3 regions of the Streptococcus oralis genome follow, and region 2 is predicted to be linked to each of the others. Evidence: predicted binding sites of a transcription regulator. Region 2 holds the regulator's gene; each other region holds the start of a gene.

Region 1 (5,428 bases), 700 kb from region 2:
GATGGAACAGACTTGGAAGCAATCCATGCTGCTATCGAATCAGCCAAAGCTTCAGGCAAACCATCTTTGATTGAAGTGAAGACTGTGATTGGATACGGTTCTCCAAACAAACAAGGAACTAATGCGGTACACGGTGCCCCTCTTGGAGAAGATGAAACTGCAGCAACTCGCCAAGCGCTCGGTTGGGACTATGAACCATTTGAAATCCCAGAGCAAGTTTATGCTGATTTTAAAGAAAATGTTGCAGATCGTGGCGCGTCTGCTTACGAAGCTTGGACAAAAGTAGTTGCTGATTATAAAGAAGCTTATCCCGAACTTGCAGCAGAAGTTGAAGCCATCATTGATGGGCGTGACCCAGTTGAGGTAACTCCAGCAGACTTCCCAGCCTTAGAAAATGGATTTTCTCAAGCAACTCGTAACTCGAGTCAGGATGCCTTGAATGTTGTAGCAGCTAAGCTACCAACCTTCCTAGGTGGATCAGCTGACCTTGCTCACTCAAACATGACTTATATCAAAACGGACGGACTTCAAGACGACGCTAATCGCTTGAATCGAAACATTCAGTTTGGTGTTCGTGAATTTGCAATGGGAACGATCTTGAACGGGATGGCTCTTCACGGTGGACTTCGTGTATACGGTGGTACTTTCTTCGTCTTCTCTGACTATGTGAAAGCAGCTGTCCGCTTGTCAGCCTTACAAGGACTTCCTGTGACTTATGTCTTCACCCATGACTCTATTGCGGTTGGTGAGGATGGTCCAACTCACGAACCAGTTGAACACTTAGCAGGTCTTCGTGCTATGCCAAATCTAAATGTTTTTCGCCCAGCAGATGCGCGTGAAACTCAAGCAGCTTGGTACCTTGCAGTGACGAGTGAGAAAACACCAACTGCCCTTGTCTTGACACGTCAAAACTTGACTGTCGAAGAAGGAACAGACTTTGATAAGGTTGCAAAAGGTGCCTATGTTGTCTATGAAAACGCAGCAGACTTTGATACCATCTTGATCGCAACAGGTTCAGAGGTCAATCTCGCTGTCGCAGCTGCCAAAGAATTGGCTAGTCAAGGCGCAAAAGTCCGTGTAGTCAGCATGCCATCTACAGATGTCTTTGACGCACAAGACGCAGCTTACAAGGAAGAAATTCTTCCAAATGCAGTTCGTCGTCGTGTTGCAGTCGAAATGGGAGCAACTCAAAACTGGTACAAATATGTTGGTCTTGATGGTGCAGTTCTAGGTATTGATACCTTCGGAGCATCTGCCCCAGCACCAAAAGTATTGGCAGAACATGGCTTTACTGTCGAAAATCTTGTAAAAGTCGTTCAAAACTTGAAATAATCGCAGAAATCAGAGTGAAAACTCTGATTTTTTTATTGCCATAAAACAAGGCACAACCTTGTAAAAGTAGTTGAAATTTGATATAGTAGTCCTATGTAAAATACAAAGGAGAAAACAATGGATCCAAATATTACTTTCTTAATCATGCTTGTAGGGATGATGGCCTTGATGTTCTTTATGCAACGTTCTCAAAAGAAACAAGCTCAAAAGCGTATGGAAAGCTTGAACAAGCTTCAAAAAGGCTATGAAGTCATTACAATTGGTGGACTCTACGGAACAGTGGATGAAGTAGATACTGAGAAACGAACAATCGTACTAGACGTAGATGGTGTTTATTTGACTTTTGAATTAGCTGCTATCAAGACAGTGTTGCCACTCAAAGAAGCTGTGACACCAGAAGGAGCAGTTATCGACGAAAGTGGAGCAATTGAAGAATAAAACGGGATCCTATCACTCCCGTTTTTCTATGAGATGAGAGGAAAAGGGATGAAAAAAATAGTATTTGTTTGCCTAGGAAATATTTGCCGCAGCCCCATGGCAGAGTTTGTGATGAAGTCCATGACGAGTGACTACCAAGTTGAGAGTCGAGCAACGTCATCTTGGGAACATGGCAATCCGATTCATAAGGGAACGCAAGGAATTTTCCAGCAATATCGGATCCCGTATGACAAAGACAAAACATCGCTTCAGATTGGCAGAGAAGACTTTGAGTCGTTTGATTACATTATCGGTATGGATGCTTCAAACGTTTCAGATCTGCATCAAATGTGTCCTCAGGAATTGCAGCATAAGATCTACCCTTTTGCATCTGAAAGTGTTCCAGATCCTTGGTATACAGGAGATTTTGAGGAAACCTATGCTCGCATCACAAGTGGCTGTAAAAGCTGGCTAGATCGATTAGAAAATGAGAGTGACAATGGAAAAGCTTAAAGAAATCTTCGAAAAATATCGAGTTTATCTAACTCGCCCACGTGTAGAGATTGCAACAGTCCTTCTAATCGCTATCTGTGCCATCTCGGTATTTCTACTAAATACACCCAAAAAGGGTGTCCTGACACTTGATGGTGGTGCACTTGTTTATGATGGTACCCTGGTACGAGGGAAAATGAATGGTCAAGGAACCATGACCTTTGAAAATGGGGACCAATACACAGGTGAGTTCAACAATGGGGCCTTCAATGGTAAAGGAACCTTCCAGTCCAAATCTGGCTGGAAATACGAAGGTGATTTTGTAAATGGCCAGGCTGAAGGTCAAGGAAAGTTGACGACAGAGCAAGAAGTTATCTATGAAGGAAGCTTTAAACAAGGAGTTTTCCAACAAAAACAGTAGTCTCCAGATGAGGAGGCTATTTTTAAAAGCAAGAAAGAAAGCGCTTTCTGTGATTAAGTTCGGTAAATAACTATCAACTAGAAAAAACTTTGTGAAATAAAAAAATATTTTTCATAATTTCACAATCATCCAGATAAAACTCTATTGCACAGGTAGGTTGAGAAAAAATTCACAAACTCATAAAATTTCTTTGTGAAATGCTTATGAAACGGTTTACAAAGAATAAAAAAAGAGTTATAATAAAATTGTGAAAAAATTAACAAAGGATTAAATCCTTGAAGGCTATGGAGGACGATATGGCTGATAAAAAAACGTTAACACCTGAGGAAAAACAACTCGCTGCTGAAAAGCATGTTGATGGACTCGTGAAAAAAGCCTTGGTTGCGCTTGATGAAATGCGCAAGTTGAACCAAGAACAAGTTGACTACATTGTGGCAAAAGCGTCAGTGGCAGCACTTGATGCGCACGGTATCCTCGCTCAACACGCAGTTGAAGAAACTGGTCGTGGTGTATTTGAAGACAAGGCTACAAAAAACCTTTTTGCCTGTGAGCACGTTGTGAATAATATGCGTGGTGTTAAAACTGTTGGAGTTATCGAAGATGATCCCGTTACAGGATTGACTAAGATTGCAGAACCTGTCGGTGTAGTGTGTGGTGTCACTCCAACAACGAACCCAACATCAACAGCTATTTTCAAATCATTGATTGCTTTGAAAACACGTAATCCAATCGTGTTTGCTTTCCACCCATCAGCTCAAGAATCTTCTGCTCACGCAGCACAAATTGTTCGTGATGCAGCTATCGCAGCTGGAGCACCTGAAAACTGTGTTCAATGGATTACTCAACCATCTATGGAAGCAACTGGAGCGCTTATGAACCACGAAGGTGTTGCAACTATCCTTGCAACTGGTGGTAATGCTATGGTTAAGGCGGCTTACTCATGTGGGAAACCAGCTCTTGGGGTAGGTGCCGGAAACGTTCCTGCTTATGTAGAAAAATCTGCTGACCTCCGTCAAGCTGCTCATGATATCGTCATGTCTAAATCATTTGATAATGGTATGGTCTGTGCATCAGAGCAAGCGGTTATCATTGATAAAGAAGTGTATGACGAATTTGTAGAAGAATTCAAATCATACCACACTTACTTTGTAAACAAAAAAGAAAAAGCACTTCTTGAAGAATTCTGTTTTGGCGTGAAAGCAAACAGCAAAAACTGTGCAGGCGCTAAACTAAATGCAAACATCGTTGGTAAACCAGCTGCATGGATTGCAGAACAAGCAGGATTCAGCGTTCCAGAAGGAACAAACATCTTGGCTGCAGAATGTGCAGAAGTAGGACCAAAAGAACCATTGACTCGTGAAAAATTGTCACCAGTTATCGCTGTCCTAAAAGCTGAAGATACAGAAGACGGTCTTACAAAAGCACGTCAAATGGTTGAGTTTAACGGACTTGGTCACTCAGCGGCCATCCATACAAAAGACGAAGCTCTTGCTAAACGCTTTGGTACAGAAATCAAAGCAATGCGTATTATCTGGAACTCTCCATCTACTTTCGGTGGTATCGGTGACGTATACAATGCCTTCATCCCATCATTGACACTTGGATGTGGTTCATACGGACGCAACTCAGTTGGTGATAACGTGAGCGCTATTAACCTTCTAAACATCAAGAAAGTAGGGAAACGTAGAAATAATATGCAATGGTTTAAAGTTCCTTCAAAAATTTACTTCGAACGCAATTCTATCCAATACCTTCAAACTTGTGAAGATATTGAACGCGTTATGATCGTTACAGACAAATCTATCGAAAAACTTGGCTTTGTTCAACGTGTTATTGATCAATTGAACGCACGTAACAACCGTGTAACCATCCAAGTCTTCTCAGATGTTGAACCAGATCCAGACATCACAACTGTAGAACGTGGTGCTGAAGTGATGAAAGCATTTGAACCAGACACAATCATCGCTCTTGGTGGTGGTTCTCCAATGGACGCGGCTAAAGTGATGTGGCTCTTCTACGAACAACCAGAAATCGACTTCCGTGACTTGGTTCAAAAATTCATGGATATCCGTAAACGTGCCTTCCGCTTCCCATCACTTGGTAAGAAAGCGAAGTACATTGGTATCCCAACAACTTCAGGTACAGGTTCAGAAGTAACACCATTTGCCGTTATCTCTGACAAGAAAAACAACCGCAAATACCCATTGGCTGACTACTCATTGACACCAACTATTGCGATTGTTGACCCTGCTTTGGTTGAATCAGTTCCAGACTTCATCGCAGCTGACACTGGTATGGACGTCTTGACTCATGCTACTGAAGCTTATACTTCAAACTTTGCCAACGACTACACAGACGGTATTGCGCTTCAAACAATCAAACTTGTCTTTGAATGGTTGGAAAAATCTGTTAAGACGGCTGATCCAGAAGCACGTGAGAAAATGCATAATGCGTCTACAATGGCTGGTATGGCCTTTGCCAATGCCTTCCTTGGTATGAGCCACTCAATGGCTCATAAGATTGGTGGTGTTCACCATACTGTTCACGGACGTACAAACGCAATCTTGCTTCCATACGTTATCCGTTACAACGGAACTCGCCCATCTAAGACAACTACATGGCCTAAATACAACTACTGGAAAGCTGATGAGAAATTCCAAGACATCGCGAAAATGCTTGGCTTGCCTCACTCAACTCCAGAAGAAGCAGTTGAAGCATACGCTAAAGCTGTTTACGACCTTGGTGTTGCAGTAGGTATCAAGATGA
Region 2 (5,428 bases):
TTCTTGAATGACCTTGCCTTGATTGCGGACACTGACTCTGGCAGTCAGGAGACATCAGAAGTGACCTTAATGACCCTGCATGCTGCCAAAGGTCTCGAGTTCCCAGTTGTCTTTATCATTGGAATGGAGGAAAATGTCTTTCCACTTAGCCGAGCAGCTGAGGATCCGGATGAGCTGGAAGAAGAACGCCGTTTGGCCTATGTCGGTATCACACGTGCAGAAAAGATTCTCTATCTGACCAATGCCAACTCACGCTTGCTTTTTGGACGTACCAACTACAATCGTCCGACCCGTTTTATCAATGAAATTAGTTCGGACTTGCTTGAGTATCAAGGTTTGGCTCGTCCAGCTAATACCAGCTTCAAGGCATCTTATAGCAGTGGTGGGATTGCTTTCGGTCAAGGAATGAGTTTGGCTCAGGCTCTTCAAGAACGGAAACGCAATGCTGCACCAAGTTCTATCCAGTCAAGTGGTCTTCCATTTGGACAATTTGCAGCAGGAAATAAAAAAGATTCAAGCAATACAAACTGGTCTATTGGAGATATTGCCCTTCACAAGAAGTGGGGTGAGGGAACGGTCCTTGAAGTCTCAGGTAGTGGGGATACTCAGGAACTAAAAATCAATTTCCCAGAAGTAGGGCTGAAAAAACTCCTAGCCAGTGTAGCCCCAATTGAGAAAAAAATCTAATTTTCCATCCTTCTCACGAATAATAAAGTGAGGAGGATTTTTATGTATAGTATTTCATTCCAAGAAGATTCACTTTTACCGAGAGAAAGACTGGTTAAAGAAGGAGTAGAGGCTCTGAGCAATCAAGAGCTACTAGCTATTCTGCTCAGAACCGGAACGCGTCAGGCTAATGTTTTTGAAATCGCTCAGAAAGTCTTGAATAGCCTTAATAGTCTAACTGATCTAAAAAAAATGACCCTGCAGGAATTGCAGAGCCTTTCGGGTATTGGACGTATTAAAGCCATTGAATTACAAGCTGTGATTGAACTAGGGCATCGTATTCACAAACATGAAACACTTGAGATGGAAAGTATTCTCAGCAGTCAAAAGCTGGCCAAGAAAATGCAACATGAACTTGGCGATAAAAAACAAGAGCACCTAGTGGCGCTCTATCTCAATACTCAAAATCAAATCATTCATCAGCAGACCATCTTTATCGGATCTGCAACACGCAGTATTGCTGAACCACGGGAAATCCTTCACTATGCCATCAAGCATATGGCCACCTCTGTGATTCTCGTTCATAACCATCCATCAGGCGCTGTAGCACCCAGTCGAAATGATGACCATGTCACTAAGCTAGTCAAGGAAGCCTGTGAACTGATGGGGCTGGTGTTTCTGGATCATCTGATTGTCTCTCACTCTGATTACTTTAGTTACCGTGAAAAGACGGATTTGATTTAGAGTTCGTTAACAACATAGTCAAATAGCGTTTTATCTTTGGGACGATTTTCAAAGAGAAATTCAGGATGCCATTGAACACCAAGATAAGGAAAGCCGTCCGTAGTTATTACAGCCTCAATGATTCCATCTTTAGGATCATGTGCTACAACCTTAAGATTTGAAGCTAGATCTTTTATGCTCTGGTGGTGGAAGGAGTTGATATGAGAGATTTCTCCATAGATTTCTCGGAGAATTGTATCAGGCTCCGTTACGAGGCGTTGGGTCGTGTATTCGGCTGAACAGTCCTGCCAATGATCCTCGATATCTTGGTGAAGCGTACCTCCCATAGCGACATTGAAAAGCTGGGTACCCCGACAAACAGAGAAAATTGGTTTCTTCTGCTTGATGGCTTCTCTGATAAGGGCTAATTCAAACTGGTCTCTTTGAAGATGGTAGTCATCGCTGTCAATGGTTTTAGGTTCACCATAGAATTTTGGATCAACATTTTGCCCACCCGTAAGGATGAGTTTATCAATCATAGCGACGTAATGGCTTGCCATTTCTTGATCACCAATCGGAAGGATGATGGGAATTCCGCCAGCGTCCTTGACTCCTTCAACAAAGCCTTTTGCCGCATAGCTCATCATGACATCATCATCTGGATGAGCTTTTTCATTTCCTGTAATCCCAATAACTGGTTTTTTCATAAATGCTTTCGCTTTCTAATCCTCTTTACGCATAAAATAGAGGAGAGTTTGGAGTTCGCTTGTCAAATCGACATACTGAACGACTACATCTTTTGGAAGGTGGAGATGGACGGGTGAAAAACTAAGAATACCTTTTATACCCGCATCGACCAAAAGATTGGCAACTTCTTGTGATTTAACACTTGGAACAGTTAGGATAGCAGTTTTGACATCTGCTTCTTTGATCTTTTCTTTAATCTGAGAGATGCCATAGATTGGAATCCCGTCAGGTGTCTGGGTGCCAACTTCTGGATGGTCATCTAGGTCAAAGGCCATGATAATTTTCATCTTGTTGCGCTCATGGAAGCGGTAGTGGAGAAGGGCATGCCCCATATTTCCAATTCCAACCAACATAACATTAGTAATCGAGTTATCATTTAGGAGATCAGCAAAAAACGTCATCAATTTTTTGACATCATAACCAAAACCACGACGACCTAGTTCGCCAAAATAGGAGAAATCTCGACGGACAGTCGCAGAATCGATACCGATAGCCTCTGCAATTTGCTTAGAGTTGGCACGTTCGATTTTTTCTGCATGAAATCTCTTGAAAATTCGATAGTAAAGAGAGAGTCTTTTTGCTGTTGCTTTTGGAATAGCAGACTGTTTATCTTTCACAAAATCACAACCTTTCTATTCTTCTATTTTATAGAAACATTGTGAAAAAATCAACAAAAACAAGAAAAAACTAAGAGAATTCTTAGTTTTAATCTGAAAAATTAGTTTGTGATAAAAAACGGTAGAGATCGCCAACTAATCCTTGATAAATCACTTTATCATTCAGTGTTAAGGAGCTGATTAGGAGAGTGTCGGGCAGGGTCACACAGCCTGATAGGGATAACATGAGTTCTTCGTAATCAGCAAACTCAAGTGTACGTTCTACGTGATAGTTATCTTTATAAGTCAAACGAAACATAGCCAATCATCTCTCTTCTTTTGTGAAGATTCCGCGTTCTACAAGACTGTCCATGAGGAAGTAGAATTTCTCTTGGTGGATATGGTGTTCTTCAGATTTAAAGATATTGACCAAACGAAGACCTGATTTGTCAGTGATATTAATTTTAACACCTGTAAGCTCTTTGTTGATGATAATTTTTAGTAGGAAACCTTCACCACTATTAGGAACTTTTTCAAGTAGACGAGTCAGTTCATAGTTTCCTACCTTTGTTTCAAAGAAAGTATTGTCTTTTAGTGTGAATTTTTTTACAGATGGACTAAGTGTATAGTCGTAGCGGCAGTTTTGTAGTTTAATGGTTTTTTCGAATGCCATTAGGTTAATCTCCAATAATATTTTTTAAGGTTTGTGCCAGTTGTTTCAGTTCCTCATCAGTATTAAGAGGGGACAGACTGATACGGACAGACTCTTTTAAACGATGGGAATCCGCTCCATAAAAAGCTTCTAGGACATGGCTCGTTTGCACAATACCAGCAGTACAGGCTGAACCAGTTGAGATTGAAATTCCTTCCAGGTCTAACCGAAGCAAGAGTAAGTCATTTTTTTGACCAGGGAAGCCAATGTTGAAAACATAAGGAAGTTGGTGTTTGCTTTCGTTGAGATAGTAGTTGAGACCTGCAATTTCTCCTAGAAAAGCAGATTTTAATCCCTCTAGTTTTTGGTAATGCTCAGCCTGATGATCCAAGTCTTCTTTGAGGGCAGCAACCATACCGACTATGGCAGCAAGGTTTTCTGTTCCAGCCCGTTTCTTTTGTTCTTGATCGCCACCGTGAAGGTAAGAGTCAAAGTCCACAGACGAAGCGTAAAGAAAGCCGATTCCTTTTGGCCCATGGAATTTATGGGCAGAAGCACTGAGGAAATCAATTCCTAATTTTTCAGGATGGACAGGGATTTTTCCGATAGCTTGAACAGCATCAACATGATAAGCAGCAGGATGCTCTTTTAAAATATGTCCAATTTCAGCGATAGGTAAGAGACTGCCCGTTTCATTATTGGCATACATAGTAGAAACTAGGATGGTATCGTCACGTAAGGCTTCTTGAATCTGCCCCGCTGTAATCTCTTGATTTACTGGTTGGATAATGGTCACTTCAAAGCCAAAATGTTGAACTAGGTAATCGATAGTCTCAAGCACGGAATGGTGTTCAATAGCTGTCGTGATGATGTGTTTTCCACGTTCTTGATGACGGAGACAATAGCCGATGATAGCGGTATTGTTACTTTCTGTACCGCCAGATGTGAAAAAGATTCGTTGTGGCTTGGTTCCAAGTAAGTGAGCCAACTCCTGACGGGCTTCACGGAGCAGTTTACCAGCACGGCGGCCATGACTGTGAATACTTGAAGGATTCCCATGGGTTTCCTGCATGACCTTGGTCATTGCTGTTATGGCTGTCGCTGACATAGGAGTAGTAGCAGCATTGTCCAAATAAATCAAAGAATCACCTTATTTCTTTTTGTTGTATGCAAAGAGTGGGCTGACTGGTTTTCTTTCGTGGATGCGGACGATCGCATCACCGATCAATTCGCTAGCGGTAATGTAGCACACATTTTTCGGAGTTCTTTCTTTTGTGGCTACTGAGTCTGTCACAAGGATTTCTTTGATGTTAGTAGCATCAAGAAGATCAGCAGCGCCTTCTACAAAGAGACCATGACTGGATACCGCATAGATTTCAGTTGCACCTTCACGCTCAACGATTTTTGCCGCTTCTGAGAAAGTACGGCCAGTGTTTAGGATATCATCAATTAAGATAGCCTTCTTGCCCTCAACATCTCCAATGATATAACCTTGGCTCCGCTCTGAGTCATCTTGAGCATAGTCGATGATTGCGATTGGTGCATCTAGGTATTCGGCTAAGCTACGAGCGCGCTTGACACCAGAGTTTTTAGGACTAACAACAACCACATCTGGTCCAAGTAAGCCCTTGTCACAATAGTGTTTAGCAAAAAGAGGAATTGTATAAAGATTGTCCACAGGAATGTCAAAGAAACCTTGAACCTGAACAGCGTGGAGGTCAAGCGTTAGAACACGACTTACACCAGCCTTGACAAGCATATTGGCAACTAGTTTTGCAGTGAGGGGTTCGCGAGAAGAAGCGATACGATCCTGACGAGCATAACCAAAGTAAGGAAGGACAACGTTGATACTATGAGCACTTGCACGTACACAAGCGTCAACCATGATCAACAACTCCATTAGGTGGTTGCTAACGGGGTAGCTGGTTGACTGGATGATGTAAACATCGTAACCACGGACACTTTCTTCAATATTGACCTGGATTTCACCATCAGAAAATTGGCGAGAAGATAATTTTCCGAGAGGTACACCAACTGTATCCGC
Region 3 (5,428 bases), 230 kb from region 2:
TAAAATTCGACTTGTTCATTAGCTGCCTTAAGTTGAGCTTCGTAATTCTGCTTAACGGAAGCCAAAGATAACTCATTTTCCTTTTCTTGCAAGAGGAGCTGATTTTTAACCTGATCGCGTTCTTTTTCTAAGTCAGAAAGGGTCTTTTGCAGTTGATTTTCATGCTCTAAACGCAAGGTAGCCAGTTGGTTTTCCAAGGCAAGTACTTCCTTGTCCTTGGCCAATAAGGCCTCATGGCTTGTCTGTTCAACTTCTTTCTTGGCCAATTCCTTCTCTGTATCAAACTTTTGGATTTGACTCTGTAATTGAGCAATTTCTTGATCTTTTTGAGCCAGTTTGGACTGTTGCTCATTCATGGCCTTTTGCTCAGCCAAGGCCAGCTCCTGCTCCATGCGATCGTGTAATTCCTTATCAAACTCTGCCGTTCTCACTTGGGATAAAAGTTCGGCATACTGACTTTCATTTACTGTAAAGACTTCCCCACAGCTGGGACATTTGATTTCGTTCATAACTTTCCTCTTTCTAGACTTCTGTAACCATTATATCATGCCTGATGGAAAATCAAAAACAGTGAGTCGAAACCCACTGTTTATCTTCTTTTACTTTAAATTTTTTCCAAGGCCAAGCGCAAATCTTCAATCAAATCCTCTACATTTTCAAGTCCGATCGACAAGCGAATTTGGTTGGGTGTGACACCTGCTGCTTCTAGGTCTTTTTCTGACAATTGACCGTGAGTAGTTGTGGCTGGATGGACAACAAGAGATTTGGCATCTGCTACGTTTGCCAGGTCAGAGAAGATTTCCAGATTATCAATCACCTTGCGGGCTTCTGCCTCTCCACCTTTGACATGGAAGGTAAAGATTGAACCAACACCTTTTGGCAAATATTTCTCAGCCAAGGCATGATATGGACTGTCAGCTAGTTTTGGATAATTTACCTTCTCTACCTTAGGATGGTTGACAAGGAAATCAACAATTTTCTCTGCATTTTGCACGTGACGTTCAACACGAAGAGAGAGAGTTTCAAGTCCTTGGAGCAAGAGAAAGGCATTAAATGGTGACAAGGCAGCACCTGTATCACGAAGCAATTGAACACGAACGGCGATAATAAAGGCTGCTGCACCCACATCACGAGTATAACTCAAATTATGGTAACTTGGGTCTTCCTCAACAAATTGAGGGAATTTTCCTGAAGCTGCCCAGTCAAATCGACCACTGTCCACGATGACACCGCCAATAGTCGTACCGTGCCCACCAATAAACTTAGTTGCTGAATGAATGGCAATATCTACACCGTGAGAGAAGACGTTAATCAAATATGGTGTGGCAAAAGTATTATCCGAAACAAGTGGAATCTGGTGCTTATGCGCAATCTCAGCCAATTTTTCCAAGTCAGGAATGTTAATCAAGGGATTCCCCAAGGTTTCAATCAAGACAAGCTTTGTATTGTCATTGATAGCTGCTTCTACTTCCTCCAAATTATCCACATCCACAAAGGTTGTTGTGATCCCATAACGAGGAAGGGTTTCTTTCAAGAGGTTGAAGGTCCCACCATAAATAGTTGATGCTGCCACTACATGGTCACCTGCATGAGCAAGCGCCAAAATAGTGTATGTTACAGCAGCCATACCTGATGCTGTTGCAAGAGCTCCAACACCACCTTCAAGAGCAGCGATTCTTTCCTCAAAGGCTGCTGTTGTAGGATTTGTGATACGAGTATAAATGTTCCCTGATTTTCTCAAGGCAAACAAATCAGCACCTTCCTGCGTGTCATCAAAAACGAAGGATGTTGTTTGATAAATCGGTACTGCACGAGATTTGGTCGCTGGATCAACTACTTGCCCAGCATGTAATTGTAGGGTTTCAAATTTAAAATCACGAGTCATAAGACGACCTCCAAATAGCTTCATTACGGATATTGTATCATCTTGGGCTAGTCTTTTCCAATACTGTTTTTCTATATTTTGATATAAGGAACAACTATGACTAGTCTTACACATCAAACAAAAAAGCACGATTAACTCGTGCTCATTTCTTTAATCGACATAAGTATCTTCGTTTTTATTGAGGAAAGCGTATGGTAATCCCATCAAGAGACCGCCCCCAATGAAGTTCCCAATAAAGGTCACACCCCAGTGACGAAGAATATTAGGAATGTCAAAGTTTGCAATTGAATCCGCTGCAACACTAAACTTAACAATCGCAAAAGAAGCAAAGTTCGCAGCAATGTGTTCGTTTGTTAAGAATACAAACATGTAAATTGCTGACAAAACAAGCCAAAGTTTGGCCCCACCATCTTTCACCAAAACAAAGGAGAGAATGGCAATGTTTACAAAGATATTGGCTAAAATACCTTCAAGCAAGACTAACTCATTGGAACGACCTAACTTCATCTCTACAACTCCTGAAATGAAGCTATCATGTGTTAGATTTGCATAGGCTGCTGAGTGGGCAAAGCCCCAACCTGCTATCAAAGCTCCGATGAGGTTGAAGAAGGTACAGTAAAGTAAAATCTCAGCCGTTTTTCTCCATGAAATTTTCTTCAAAAAACTACCAGCTGTCAAAAACATCATATTTGAAGTTACCAACTCAGCATTTAAGAAAACAATGTAAGCCAATCCCCAAGCAAAAACAAATGGGAAGAGGAAGCGTCCACTACCAGGTGCGATTTTATTTATCAAGTCAGCCCCAACTGCACCTGCAGCTGTACTAAATGTTAAAAAGGCACCTGCAAACATGGAACGAATCGCATACTTAAACTTACTTTGGCTATAAAGACTTTCTTTCTTCTTGCAAGCAAATTCAATCTTTGAGATAAATTCTGAAGAGACCATAAAAAACTCCTAAAACTTTTATTTGTGAATATTATAACATAAAGCACGCATTTTGAAAAGCCTTTCTTGTATACGTTTTCTACAAAGAAAATCAAGGCATTGGGGGAATTCCATAAATCTCTCCTTTACCCATTAACAGAAAAACATTTCAATATTTCAAATTGATCATCCAAAAATTCAAACTCAAATAGGTGCCAGTCATCGAAGGTTTGCTCACAATAACTAACTGTTCCTTGATTGTAGTCAATGATAGGTTTCCCCAGCTTGTTCTTCACATCTTCCTCGCTGACTTCTCCATACATTTCCTTAAGATCAGCTAGCATAAAGTTGATAATTCTATTGAGATTTTCCTGATAATTTTTTGATAACAGTTCAACTTTATCTATAAAGTCACAATCAGGCTCTTCGTCCCAAACAAAGGTCACTCCCTCATGCTCATAAGTGTATTGCTGTAAACTCTCATCAAAATTCATTGTTCACTCTCCAAATCATTATCATTTACTAAAAATTTATTAACATTAATCAAAATGTTCAAATGATTTCATAAAAATGTCTTCCACACACGCGTACGATAAAATAACAACACTTGCAATGATTAGAAGATATCATCATAATGTTCACTCGCTTGTTTTACAAACTCGAAAATATTCAAAGATATGGGTTTCATTTCCAGTGAACCTAATGCCCCCCAATCATTCATATAAATAGTGTCGTCAGAATCTTTCTTTATAAAAAAGCGACATCCCCATCTTGCCCAATCAGGAAAAAATCAGGTTCCCACCCTTCTATTTGGTAGGTGGAGTTTCTTTCTAGCAAATCTAACCTCGAATATAAGGTGATACCTGTATTCTCTATTACAAACTCTCCTGCCTTGTCCATTTTACTCAAGAATTCTGCGTATACGTTCGGAAGTACCAAGTCAATCTGATTATTCATTCTCAACTCCTCATCTATTTTTCCTACTGCGAAAGTCCTATATCTCATCTTCACTTAGTTCTCTAAAATGTGAAATATGATATCCAAAATAAGACTTCCCCGATTTTCCTATGAAGATTCCGTGTCCAGCCATATTGGCAATTTCTCCCAAGAATATCATAGGAAGATCCTTGTCAAATGGAAAACTACTTGTTATGTCTTCTTTGAGCGTAACGAAAGACTTTTCTCTTAACTGACTCATTATCTATCCTCTCTTATGTCAGGCATCCTTCGGTTACTTACGATAAATCTTTCAATCTACTGATCAGCTTCCTCTCACATTGAAAAGATACCATTAAAGTTGAATGATCATCTTGCAAGCATCATACATTATCAAATTTTATAGTTTTCAATTTCTTCTCTACTCATACCTACAAGTTCTGTCGTCCACAAGCCTACAATGTCCGACAAGACTGAATCGCAGGTATACTCTTCTTCACCGTCTATATACTTACAGGAAAAGACAGGCTCCCGTGCCACTGCTTGATAAAATGTCATGGCTACTTCTTCTAGTTTTTTAGGATTGAAATCAAGTGATAGTTTTTGAGCCATATTTCCTCGTACCAGATCCCAATTTTCCTGCTTAGCCTGATAGCTTTCTCGTATTTTAGACACATAGCCCCTACAAAATGCTTTCAATAAGTCTGTATTCTGATAAAGATACTGACAGCTAAAATCTGAAATACAACCTGCGTGAAGTAGGAATGTTAGTAAGTCATCCAGACTTTCTGCTACTCTCCCCACTTGCCCCTCACTTCCGATAAAGCCTATGCTGTTATCTTCGAGAAAAACATATTCTCCCCCACTACCTTCTTGAGCAAATGCCTTACAGGCAAGAGAGTATTCCTCATTGTTCCCTGAAAACTGAACTTCACTTATCTTGTCATAAAAATAAATATCACATTCAGTCATCAGTAAGGTCCTTAACTGTTCATTTTCTCTGACTTCTTGTAGCTTATCCATGATCATTCCTTTCTTAAGCTAAACACTTATCCATCTATTACAATTCTAATATGGTAGTTTTTAGTTTCATTCTTTAGATTCTTCACAAGGAGATCATTCTGTTTTGATTTGCCACAGAAAAATGATAGGGGCTTTCTGTCTTTCTGTTCAATACACACATGATACCTTGCCCCATTCAATTTGACACTTTGAACACATTTGACATCAATCCTTCTGATGTCATTCAGAGGGATGATTCGCTTTGAAAATACATAGGCATTATGGATATAAAACCTGCCTTTGGCGATATGAAATGGGGAGAAAAAGTTTCCACCACTACGACGGACAATTATAAAACGACGCCAAAGAATTAGTAAAAGAATAGATGCTAATAAATAAATGGAAAAAATAAAGACAGGATTTTTCCACAACGTTTTCATTCCAATCCAAAAATATTCGAACATGCATTATTCTCCTTTGACTGACGCTTCTATTTGACAAAAACCAGTGAAAAATACAATTCACCGGTTTTTGAGGTTAATAACGCTGTTTATATGGTTTATTAAAGGCACTTAAGATATCATCAGATGTTTCCGAATATGCTTTAACTTCTTTAAAATCTCCTTTAACAATGATTCGCTCTGTCGCATCATAGTCGACACAGGTCACCAATGTGAT

The links. The regulator Rex, encoded in region 2, represses fermentation and respiration genes when NADH is low (regulators of the CRP and FNR family bind a similar motif). The targets are predictions, from matches to a motif close to TTGTGAANTANTTCACAA.
Region 1: a site for Rex is predicted at 2,908-2,925, ahead of adhE (bifunctional acetaldehyde-CoA/alcohol dehydrogenase). Genes of this name have one in related genera too.
Region 3: a site for Rex is predicted at 2,856-2,873, ahead of I6G42_RS07740 (formate/nitrite transporter family protein). Genes of this name have one in related genera too.

The regions. Positions count from the first base shown of each region.
Region 1 covers NZ_CP065707.1:659,929-665,356, forward strand. Annotated here, with positions in the region: gene tkt (transketolase) at 1-1,332, shown strand, start outside; gene yajC (preprotein translocase subunit YajC) at 1,450-1,770, shown strand; gene I6G42_RS03390 (low molecular weight protein-tyrosine-phosphatase) at 1,819-2,262, shown strand; gene I6G42_RS03395 (MORN repeat-containing protein) at 2,249-2,662, shown strand; gene adhE (bifunctional acetaldehyde-CoA/alcohol dehydrogenase) at 2,959-5,428, shown strand, end outside.
Region 2 covers NZ_CP065707.1:1,358,425-1,363,852, forward strand. Annotated here, with positions in the region: gene pcrA (DNA helicase PcrA) at 1-687, shown strand, start outside; gene radC (RadC family protein) at 730-1,410, shown strand; gene I6G42_RS06630 (gamma-glutamyl-gamma-aminobutyrate hydrolase family protein) at 1,407-2,096, opposite strand; gene I6G42_RS06635 (redox-sensing transcriptional repressor Rex) at 2,112-2,753, opposite strand; gene I6G42_RS06640 (DUF4649 family protein) at 2,842-3,051, opposite strand; gene I6G42_RS06645 (DUF1831 domain-containing protein) at 3,058-3,405, opposite strand; gene I6G42_RS06650 (cysteine desulfurase family protein) at 3,410-4,525, opposite strand; gene I6G42_RS06655 (ribose-phosphate diphosphokinase) at 4,535-5,428, opposite strand, start outside.
Region 3 covers NZ_CP065707.1:1,584,057-1,589,484, forward strand. Annotated here, with positions in the region: gene I6G42_RS07730 (DUF2130 domain-containing protein) at 1-509, opposite strand, end outside; gene I6G42_RS07735 (O-acetylhomoserine aminocarboxypropyltransferase/cysteine synthase family protein) at 605-1,885, opposite strand; gene I6G42_RS07740 (formate/nitrite transporter family protein) at 2,036-2,833, opposite strand; gene I6G42_RS07745 (hypothetical protein) at 2,959-3,306, opposite strand; partial or broken gene I6G42_RS07750 (hypothetical protein) at 3,429-3,769, opposite strand; gene I6G42_RS07755 (hypothetical protein) at 3,807-4,010, opposite strand; gene I6G42_RS07760 (hypothetical protein) at 4,142-4,771, opposite strand; gene I6G42_RS07765 (hypothetical protein) at 4,798-5,214, opposite strand; gene I6G42_RS07770 (class A sortase) at 5,288-5,428, opposite strand, start outside.